Regions from separate parts of the Niabella hirudinis genome, predicted to be linked through region 1. Evidence: riboswitches for the same ligand, from Rfam matches in the RefSeq annotation. Region 1 holds a riboswitch; the other holds the start of a gene.

Region 1 (4,937 bases):
GTATATTTATACGGTGTGCCGGCCTTCTCAGGAAATACGCGTAGGAAGTGTCGGCATTGCTGATCCGGCTTTGCAAGGTTTCTTTCCCATACATATAGGTATAGTTACCATCGATTACAAGATTTTTTGCCGGCTGCCAGTTCCATTCCGTTTCAATTCCGGTTACTCTTTGTTTTATGAAGTTGAAGTATTTGTTGGTAGAGTAGTTATAGTCGATGCCATTTTTTATATTACGATGAAAGAATGCAAAACGGCCGCTGATGGTGGTAAAGCGGGTCTGGGTGCCGAGTTCATAGTTCTCTGATTTTTCTGCTTCAAGCCCGCTATTGCCGCTGTAATTATCGTAGATCTGGTAAATGGATGGCGCCTTATACCCGGTAGCCATACTGGCGTAAACCTGTATATGGGAGTTGATATTGTAGGAGGGGTTAATGGTATATGTGGTGTTGCTGCCATATCTGGAGTGATGGTTGAAACGTCCTCCCAATTCAAGATGCAGGGTATTGCGCCGGTTTTTAAAATAAAGAGATGCGTAGGCAGATTCCTGGTGCAGCGCCGCCGTATCAAAGCGGCTGCTGTAGGGCCCGTAGCTACTTATGGAAAGATAGTCCTGGTTCATTTTGGCCCACCGGTAGTCGCCGCCTGCAAGAACCGTTAGCCACACTGTGGGGGTAAGATGGGTATAGAGCTCTGCAAACTGGGTGCGGGCGCCGTATTGATTCCTGAGATATTTATTGGTGCTTCCCGGGGCCGATCGGGCACTATCTTTTAAATAGTTTCGGTAAACTTCACCGTATTGATAGTTGCCGGTGATTCGGGCAATTCCTTTTGCAAATTCAAAACCAGCTCCTGTATTAAGCGCCTTGTTGCGGATATTATAATCCAGTTCGTCCATGAAGGTGCCGGCGTCAATGGCCGATTGGTAGCGGCTGTATTGTACGAAGGAGCTGGCTTTTAGAAAATGCCCCAGCTGCTGCTGCAGACGCGCATTCATTACATCGCCGTTGTAGCCGTCCTTATCAAAGTTTTGTTTGCCGGTGCTGTCGTAGGCCGATGAAAAACCTTTGGTGTACAGTTTAGCATAGCGGGTGGTATATGTGAGCCCCTTTGTTTTTCCAAATACCTGTACATTGCCCCGCGCGGTGGTGTTGGTGCCAATGCTGCCGGTGAGCCGTGCATTAACGGGTTTGGAAATATTGTTTTTAACCGTTATGATGTTAATAGCGCCCGCGATGGCATCACTGCCATAAAGGGTGGATTGGGGTCCCCGGCAAATTTCAATCCGTTCTACCTCGTTGATGGAAATCAGGTTAAGATCGTATTCGTTGCTGATCATAGAGGGGTCCGAAACGGGTATTCCATCGATCAGCAAAAGGGTTCTGCCGCTGTTGGCGCCCCTCATGTACAGGGTTTGTACACTTCCCTGGTTATTGAGTGCGCCGTTAATGGTAATCCCTGCCTGCTCGTTTAGCAGTTGGGCTACCGTTTTACCCGGACTTTTATTGATCTGATCCCTGTCAATGACTGTAATGGCTTTGCCTACTTCATCCATTTTTTTGGGAAACTTTGTAGCTGTTACGGTAATACTATCGAGGGTAGTACCCTGTTGCGACCAAAGTATGCTACTGTAGAGAACAGCAGCCACCATAAAAATCTTTTTCATCTTTTAAAATGATTTTAAGTGACTGCTCCCGGTGGAAATAAAAATAATAGAAGATCGTTTGTACAGGAACGGCTTTTGGCTACCTGCAAAACACTGCTAATATTGTACTTTTCTCCCGAAAGCTGAATATTGTTTTTTCCGGAATACACCGGCTGCAGATCGGGCAGGTCTTCTGGCTCAAAATCTTATTGTCCTCCTTCCCATAACAATGTTACAGTGGCAAATGAACAATAATTCAAACGGGGCCGGTTCAAAAATTGTTTTTGATACAGCGCCGTGACTTTTTACAGCTACGGGGATAGCGCCGGACTTACACCGGACTTCCCTTTTCATTCCCGTGGACGGGAAACCAAATCTGGTGCAAATGTAAGGCTCCCCGGTTAATGCACATTATTTTTTCGTCTATTTTTGCCCAATGAAACATCTGTTAGTTGTGTTAACAGTTTTGGGAACATCCTTTGCCGCCAGCAGCCAGCAAAAATGGAGCCTTGAGCAATGCGTGGAATATGCAATAGAAAACAATATATCGGTGAAGCAGGCCGATGTACAGGCCCGTATGGATCGCCTGACGCTGGACCAAAGCAAGGCGGCGCTATTCCCTGCTGCCAACTCGCAGCATAATATGGGGTACCAGTTTGGTCGTTCCATTGACCCCACTTCTAACCAGTTTACCACTAACGAAATCCTTTTGGCCAACCATTCCATTAATGTAAATGTCGACTTGTTTAACTGGTTCCGGAAGCGAAATACGGTGGCTGCAAACGGGTTTGCCTATGAAGCAAGCGCGGCAAAATTTGATAAGGCGCGGAATGATGTGGCGTTGAATGTGGCCAATGCCTACCTGGCGGTACTGCTTTCAAATGAGCAGATCAATGCAGCTTCAGTGCAGTTGCAGCAAAGTCGTGAACAACGGGATAATATAAAAAAGCAGGTATTGACAGGGGCACTTCCCGAACTGAACCTGGCAGAAATGGAAACACAACTGGCCAACGACAGCGCTACGCTGATTGGCGCCCGGACAGACTACCGGTTGCGACTCCTCCAACTGCAGGCCTTGCTGAATTTAGATGCGGCAGCAGTTTTTAATATACAGGCGCCTCCTGTAGACAGCATACCGGTGGAGCCGCTTTCGGAACTGGAACCGGCGGTAGTTTTTAACGCTGCACTGGCAAACCTGCCCCAACAGAAGATCAATGAGCTGAATGTGAAGGCCGCGGCTAAAAATGCGCAGGTGGCAAAAGCGGCCATGTACCCCTCACTGGGGCTTGCCGGGGGGCTGGATGCCAAGTATTCCAATGCGCAGAAGCTTATTCCCAACGCTTACAAGACGGGGATTGTACCGATTGGCATAGTAGCATTGAATGGAGCAGACTACCCGGTGAGTTCGATTGGGCCGCAAACCTACCCCATCAGCTTTAAAAAAGGGAACTATTTTAACCAGCTTTCGGCAAACTTCAGTCAAAACCTCGGCATTGGGCTAAGCATCCCGATCTTTAACGGCAACCAGGCTCGTACCAACTGGAAAAAAGCAAAGCTGAACGTAGAAGTGCAGGAGCTGCTGCTGGAGCAGGATGCCCAAACGCTGAAACAGGATATTTACCAGGCGCATACCAATGCGGTAGCGGCCATCGAAAAATTTCATGCTGCGCAGATTGCCGTTGCTTCCGCACAAAAAGCCTATGATTTTGCCCGCAAACGGTTTGACGTGGGGTTATTAAAACCAATCGACCTGATTACGAATCAGAATAACCTGTTCAAGGCAAAAATCAATATGCTTTCGGCCCGGTATGACTATGTATTTAAGCTCAAGCTGCTGGAATTTTACAAAGGATATGGTATTAAATTGCATCGTTAATGGACGTTTTGTTTAAATTTTGATCATGAAAAAAAAGTGGAAGCGGGTTTTGATAGTGGCCGCCGGCGTGTTGGTACTGCTGGTTTTGTATGCAGTGTTTTCCAATAAAAATAAAAACCTGCTAAAGGTTTCTGCTGAGAAAGCAGCCATCCGTTCAATTACGGAAACAGTCGCAGCCAGCGGACAGATTTACCCTGAGTATGAAGTGAAGATCAGCCCCGATGTCAGCGGTGAAATTACAGAGCTCAATGTTCAGGAAGGCGATAGTGTAAAAAGAGGGCAGGTGTTGGCCCGGGTGTATGCCGATAATTATGCCCTGGACCGGGATGAGGCTTCGGCCCGCCTAAGGCAATCGCAGGCAAACGTGGCCAATAGTCAGGCGGCCCTGGGGGTTCAGAAAGCTGCCCTGGAACGCGCGAAGCAGGCTTATAGCAGGAACAAACAGCTTTATGAAGAGCGTGTTATTTCGAAGGCTGAATTTGAACAATATGAAACCGACCTGGCATCCGCCAAAGCCAGTTATAATGCAAGTTTGCAGAACATACGCAGCCTGCAGGCCGGTGAACATTCTTCTCAAACAGGTTTGGTAGCAGCTAATAAGGTGCTGGGCCGGGCTACGATTACGTCCCCGATTAACGGTACCATTTCTTCATTGAAGGTTGAAAAAGGTGAACGGGTTGTGGGCACGGCTCAGATGGCGGGTACAGAGATGATGACGGTTGCAGACATGAACACTATGGAAGTACGCGTAAATGTGGGTGAAAATGATATTGTAAAAGTAAGCATCGGTGATGATGTGTCGATCGAAGTAGATGCGTATAGCGGGCGCAAGTTTGCAGGCATTGTTACAAAGATTGCGAGTAGCGTGAAAAGTGCTTTGGCCACAGGTACGGCAACAAGTAACGATGTTACCAATTATGAAGTGCGCATCCGGATCGATAAAAACTCCTACCAGGATCTGGTGGATCCGCAACACCCAAGGAAGTTTCCCTTTCGGCCGGGGATGAATGCCAGCGCAGAGATCCGAACCAAACGGGAGGAAAATATCATTACCGTTCCGATATCTGCTGTAAACGCAAGAGTAAAGGGAAGCGATAAAAGCCTCAGCGACACCCGTAAAGAACAACAGGCACAAAAGGGTGATGAGAATAATAATAATACGGATAATGGCAATACCGCCGGGGAAATGGAAGAAGTAGTATACCTGCTTATGAAAGATGGGCTGGTAAAAAAGCGGATCGTAAAAACCGGGATACAGGATATCAATTATATAGAGATTACCAGCGGGTTAAAGGCGGGCGATGAAGTGGTAACGGGGCCCTACAGCGCAGTTAGCCAAACGCTGAAGGATGATGCCCGGGTAAAAGTGGTACCTAAGGAAGAATTGTTTAAAGCAAAGTAATACATTCGTAAGAGATC
Region 2 (4,937 bases), on a different contig from region 1:
GAAAAAGTTTTCAGCATTTGTACCACAGACCTTTTTTCCGCTTCATTTAACCGGATAAAGTAACCGTACATTTCTTTATCTAATACGTCTGCCATACTACAAATTTAATTTTAATAACTGAAAAATGTTCTAATGATCGTTTGTGCCCCGATTCCGGTCTTTTTTAACAAACGGATCTTTCATCAGCTTCAGAAAATCCTCGTCCCTTTCGTTGTCATAATACCGGTCCAGCCCATACCGGATTTGTGCAGGATCCAGCTCTTTATAGGTTCCCAGCAAACGATCCCATACGGAGAAAACGGCACCATAGTTACTATCAGTAAACGGCTGTTTCCAGTGATGATGTACTTTGTGCATATTGGGAGAAATGAGCATATAGCTCAACCATTTATCCAGTTTTTTGGGCAGGCTCATATTGGCATGGGTAAATGCCGTTGTGATCACCACCAGCGTCTGGTAGATCATTACACTATACATGGGCGCTCCGCTTACAAAGATCAGCAGGAGGAAGAAGATGCCGCGCAGCAGGCTGTCTCCGGGATGATGCCGCAGCCCGGTGGTAACATCTACCTTATTATCGCTGTGATGAATGAGATGATACCGCCATAAATAAGCCTGCTTATGCATGATCCAGTGTACCAGCCAGCTACTGAAATCCAGCGCCAGTACTCCAATAATGATGGCGCCCAACACGCCTGCGTGCAGCCAGTATACAAGACCAAATCCGGCATTGCGGCACCAGTCAGACAGCAGCACAATCAATACCGCAAGGGCGGTATGAATGATGAGATGAATGACGGTAAATCCAAAATTGACCAATGCATGTGAAAATTTAGATTTCCGGTACTTTAGCTGAAACAGCGGGATAGCACCCTCTATGATCCAGAAAAAAACCAGTCCGCCCACCAGCAGGGCCATCCGCTCCAGCGGCCGCTGTTCCAGGGTGGAAAAATAGGTAACGATTGATTCCATTATTTTGCCGTCTTTTTTTCCGCATCCTCAAATTCAAATCCGCAATCAAAGCAATGGTATACTTTGTCTGCCGCCATCGCTGCACCTCCCAGCCGCACAATGTTTATAAAGGTTTGCAGCCAGGTAACTGCTTTTTTAGGAGTAGTGGTATACTCCACATTTGTAGATCCGCAATGGGGGCAGGGATTTTCCTCCTGGTATTGCTGTTTTGTTTTCCGCAATAGCTCCAGCGCCCGTTCAATCTGCGGCGCTGCCACCATCAGTTTAATGCCGCCGATGGCATTGATCAAACCCGGATGAATGGCAATGGTGTTTTCGTCCTTTAGCCAGCAATTGATGTCCTCGCTCTGCAGATTTCCCATTGCCAGGTGCGCATCAATATAATTATTATATGTAGCCGCAATAATAAAGTCCATACCTTAAAGTTATTGCAGTATTACGGATAAAAAAAACGGAGGTGTCTTTTAAGAGAGGGAACAATATACAGACGGGCAGGTTCCTACAATTTTAAAAACAGTATTTTTCTGATACAGATCCCACCTGCGAAAGCAACCGGGACGGGAAATAATCATCACTACTATTTTTCGGAGGCACATTTTTAAACAGCGCCCGGGACCACCGGATCATTTTTTCCGATGGAACTCCCCCGATTTAACTACATTTGCCCTTTACTCTAATAAGTTCTTTCATTTTTCATCAAACGGAAAAGGTCCCCGATGAAGATCGGGGATAATAGGGAATCGTGTGTCAATCACGAGCTGTCGCGCAACTGTAAACAGCATCACAAGCATTACCCTCTATGTCCACTGTAGCGCCCGGGCGTTATGGGAAGGACGGTAAATGCTGCTGTAAGCCAGGAGACCTGCCTTATCTGTAAGAGCAATGCTTTCGCGGTATAAAGCAAGGATCTGCACGATGTCCCTATTCCACCCCCCTCTCTATAGAGGGATCAGCCTCCTCAGCTGCTCCGGTTACCGGCATCTTCTGTCTTTTTTACACCACGGCATTGCGAAATTTGCAAAGGGCTTTTAGCTTATTATTCATTAAAAAAGTTAAAAGAGATGCAAACGCACAACCTCGGCTACCCGCGTATTGGTAGCAACAGGGAATTGAAGAAGGCCAGTGAACAGTACTGGGCCGGCAACATGACCGCTGCACAACTGGAGCAGGCAGCAAAAAAGATCCGGGAAAGCAACTGGATGCTGCAAAAAGACGCAGGTATTGACCTGCTGCCCGTAAACGATTTTTCGTTTTATGACCAGGTATTGGATACCTGCCTGATGACCGGCGCCATCCCGGACCGGTACCATCCATTGATTGAGAAGGAACAGATGAATACCCTCGATCTGTTATTTGCTATGGCAAGGGGTTATCAGAAAAACGGGTACGATCTTACCGCAATGGAAATGACCAAATGGTTTGATACCAATTACCATTACATAGTGCCTGAGTTTAAAAAAGATCAGCGATTTATTTTTTTCAGCAATAAGATTATTGACCAGTTCAATGAAGCCAAAAATGCCGGCTTCCAAACCAGGCCGGTATTGCTTGGCCCGGTCACTTTCCTGCTGCTTGGGAAAGAAAAGGAGGCGGGTTTTGACCGCCTCGACCTGTTAAATAACCTGCTTCCGGTGTATTTTGAGGTACTGGAAAAACTGGATCAGCAGGGTGCTTACTATATCCAGGTGGATGAACCCTGCCTGGCGCTCGGGCTCGGCGAAAAAGCATTGCAGGCCATTAAAACCACGTACACGGCTTTTTTTAAACGGTTCCCAAACCTCCGCATAATGCTTACTAATTATTTTGACTGTTTTGGGGCCAACCTGGAGACCGTTCTTTCCCTGCCTGTACATATACTGCACCTGGACCTGGTGCGTTGTCCGCTGCAGCTGGACGATATCCTTGCCACACCAGCGTTCACCAACGGAAGAACCCATCTTTCGCTGGGTGTTGTGGATGGACGGAATATCTGGAAGAACGACTTTGAACAATCGCTGTCACTGATCCAAAAAGCAACCGCCAAGATCGGCCCCGGGCGAATCTGGATTGCACCGTCCTGCTCACTGTTGCATGTGCCCTGCGACCTGGACCTGGAAACCGGTGAAAAAACGCTTCCGCAGGAAATTAAACAATGGCTGGCTTTTGCCAAACAAAAGCTGGCTGAAGTGGCAGCACTGAAGCAAATAGCGGCAAACCCCGAAGAGGCACTGTCAAAAACCCTCCTTGAAGACAATGCCCGCTGTATGAAGGCACGCAGGACCTCCGCAAGGATCCATCACCAGCAGGTGAAAGACCGGGTAGCTGCTATAACGGCCGCTGACGCCCGGAGGAACAGCCCGTTTTTTGCCCGCAGAGAAAAACAACAGCAGGAGCTGGCACTTCCCCTTTTTCCCACAACTACGATCGGTTCTTTCCCCCAAACAAAAGAAGTGCGTTCCTGGCGCGCGCAATGGAAAAAACAACAGCTTTCGGACAGCAGTTACAACCAGCTGCTGCAGGAAGCAACCGCAAACGCCATCCGGCGGCAGGAGGCCATTGGACTGGACGTGCTGGTGCATGGCGAGTTTGAGCGCAATGATATGGTGGAATACTTTGGCGAGCAGCTGGCAGGTTTTGCCTTTACCCAAAACGGCTGGGTTCAGAGCTACGGCAGCCGCTGCGTAAAGCCTCCGGTGATCTATGGCGATATATACCGCCCCAATCCTATGACCGTTGCATGGAGCGTTTATGCACAATCCCTAACCAGCAAACATGTAAAGGGAATGCTTACGGGGCCCGTTACCATTTTACAGTGGAGCTTTGTGCGGAACGACCAGCCCCGCAGTCTTACCTGCAACCAGTTGGCGCTTGCCATCCGGGATGAAGTGACCGACCTGGAAAAAGCGGGTATAAGAATCATCCAGATCGATGAGCCGGCCATTCGTGAAGGCCTGCCTTTAAGAAAAGAACAGCAGGAGGCGTACCTGAACTGGGCTGTAACCGCTTTCCGCATTGCCGCTTCTGGCGTTCAGGATCAAACGCAGATCCATACGCACATGTGCTACTCCGCATTCAATGACAGCATTCATGCTATTGCAGCCATGGATGCAGATGTGATCACCATCGAAACAGCACGTTCGCAAATGAAGCTGCTGGATGCGTTTGCTATGTTTGAATACCCGAATGATATTGGCCCGGGCGTATACGACATCCATTCCCCGCGTGTGCCATCAGAGGACGAGATGCTGGCGTTACTGGAAAAGGCACTGGAGGCCATCCCGGCAGAACGCCTTTGGGTAAACCCAGATTGCGGTTTAAAAACCCGGGCCTGGGAGGAAACCATGCCGGCGCTTACCGCAATGATACGGGCGGCTAAAACATTACGCAAAAGAATAATGGATCCTGTTCCGGAATAGCGTGCGCACACCTGAAGAACGATACTGCCCACGCTGCAAACAACCCGTTGAATGCAAAGTGGGCAGTATGCTTTTTTACCGGCATTTCCAAAACGAAACACCCGTCAATTTCTACTCATTAACATAGGGGCCGCTTACCCGGGCTGCCTCCCAGCCGATGAGGGCATTTTTGCGTACAGCATCCCAATGATACTGGCCAATGGCGCCGGTAGACCGGATGACGCGGTGGCAGGGGATGAGCACCGCAACAGGATTATGGCCCACTGCGGTACCTACGGCCCGCGATGCACCGACATAACCGGCATTTACCGCCAGATCGCCATAGGTTGTAACGCCCCCGGAGGGCACTTTTAGCAATGTTTCCCAAACCTTAATCTGGAATGGGGTACCTTTTAAATGCAGTTTTACCTCCTCCGGTTTGCTCCAGTCCTGCAAAAAAATGCGCAATGCCTTTTGCTGTACCTCATCTTCCGCCTGCCGGTACCGGGCATGAGGCAGGCCCGACTGTAATACTGCCAGCGCCTGCTGCGCCCCCTCATCAGCAAATGCTATATGGCAGATGCCTTTAGG

Evidence for each region. Region 1 has a riboswitch for cobalamin ahead of GGU45_RS03080 (TonB-dependent receptor plug domain-containing protein). Riboswitches for the same ligand answer to the same signal wherever they lie in the genome.
Region 2: linked by a shared signal. The riboswitch ahead of metE (5-methyltetrahydropteroyltriglutamate--homocysteine S-methyltransferase) and the one ahead of GGU45_RS03080 (TonB-dependent receptor plug domain-containing protein) in region 1 are both predicted to bind cobalamin.

The regions. Positions count from the first base shown of each region.
Region 1 covers NZ_JBPEHJ010000001.1:821,090-826,026, reverse strand. The annotation lists gene GGU45_RS03080 (TonB-dependent receptor plug domain-containing protein) at 1-1,663, opposite strand, end outside; cobalamin riboswitch at 1,809-2,032, opposite strand; gene GGU45_RS03075 (TolC family protein) at 2,079-3,518, shown strand; gene GGU45_RS03070 (efflux RND transporter periplasmic adaptor subunit) at 3,544-4,920, shown strand.
Region 2 covers NZ_JBPEHJ010000008.1:57,117-62,053, reverse strand. The annotation lists gene GGU45_RS15530 (hypothetical protein) at 1-95, opposite strand, end outside; gene GGU45_RS15525 (sterol desaturase family protein) at 130-972, opposite strand; gene GGU45_RS15520 (putative signal transducing protein) at 972-1,388, opposite strand; cobalamin riboswitch at 1,663-1,856, shown strand; gene metE (5-methyltetrahydropteroyltriglutamate--homocysteine S-methyltransferase) at 2,034-4,367, shown strand; gene GGU45_RS15510 (bifunctional helix-turn-helix domain-containing protein/methylated-DNA--[protein]-cysteine S-methyltransferase) at 4,479-4,937, opposite strand, start outside.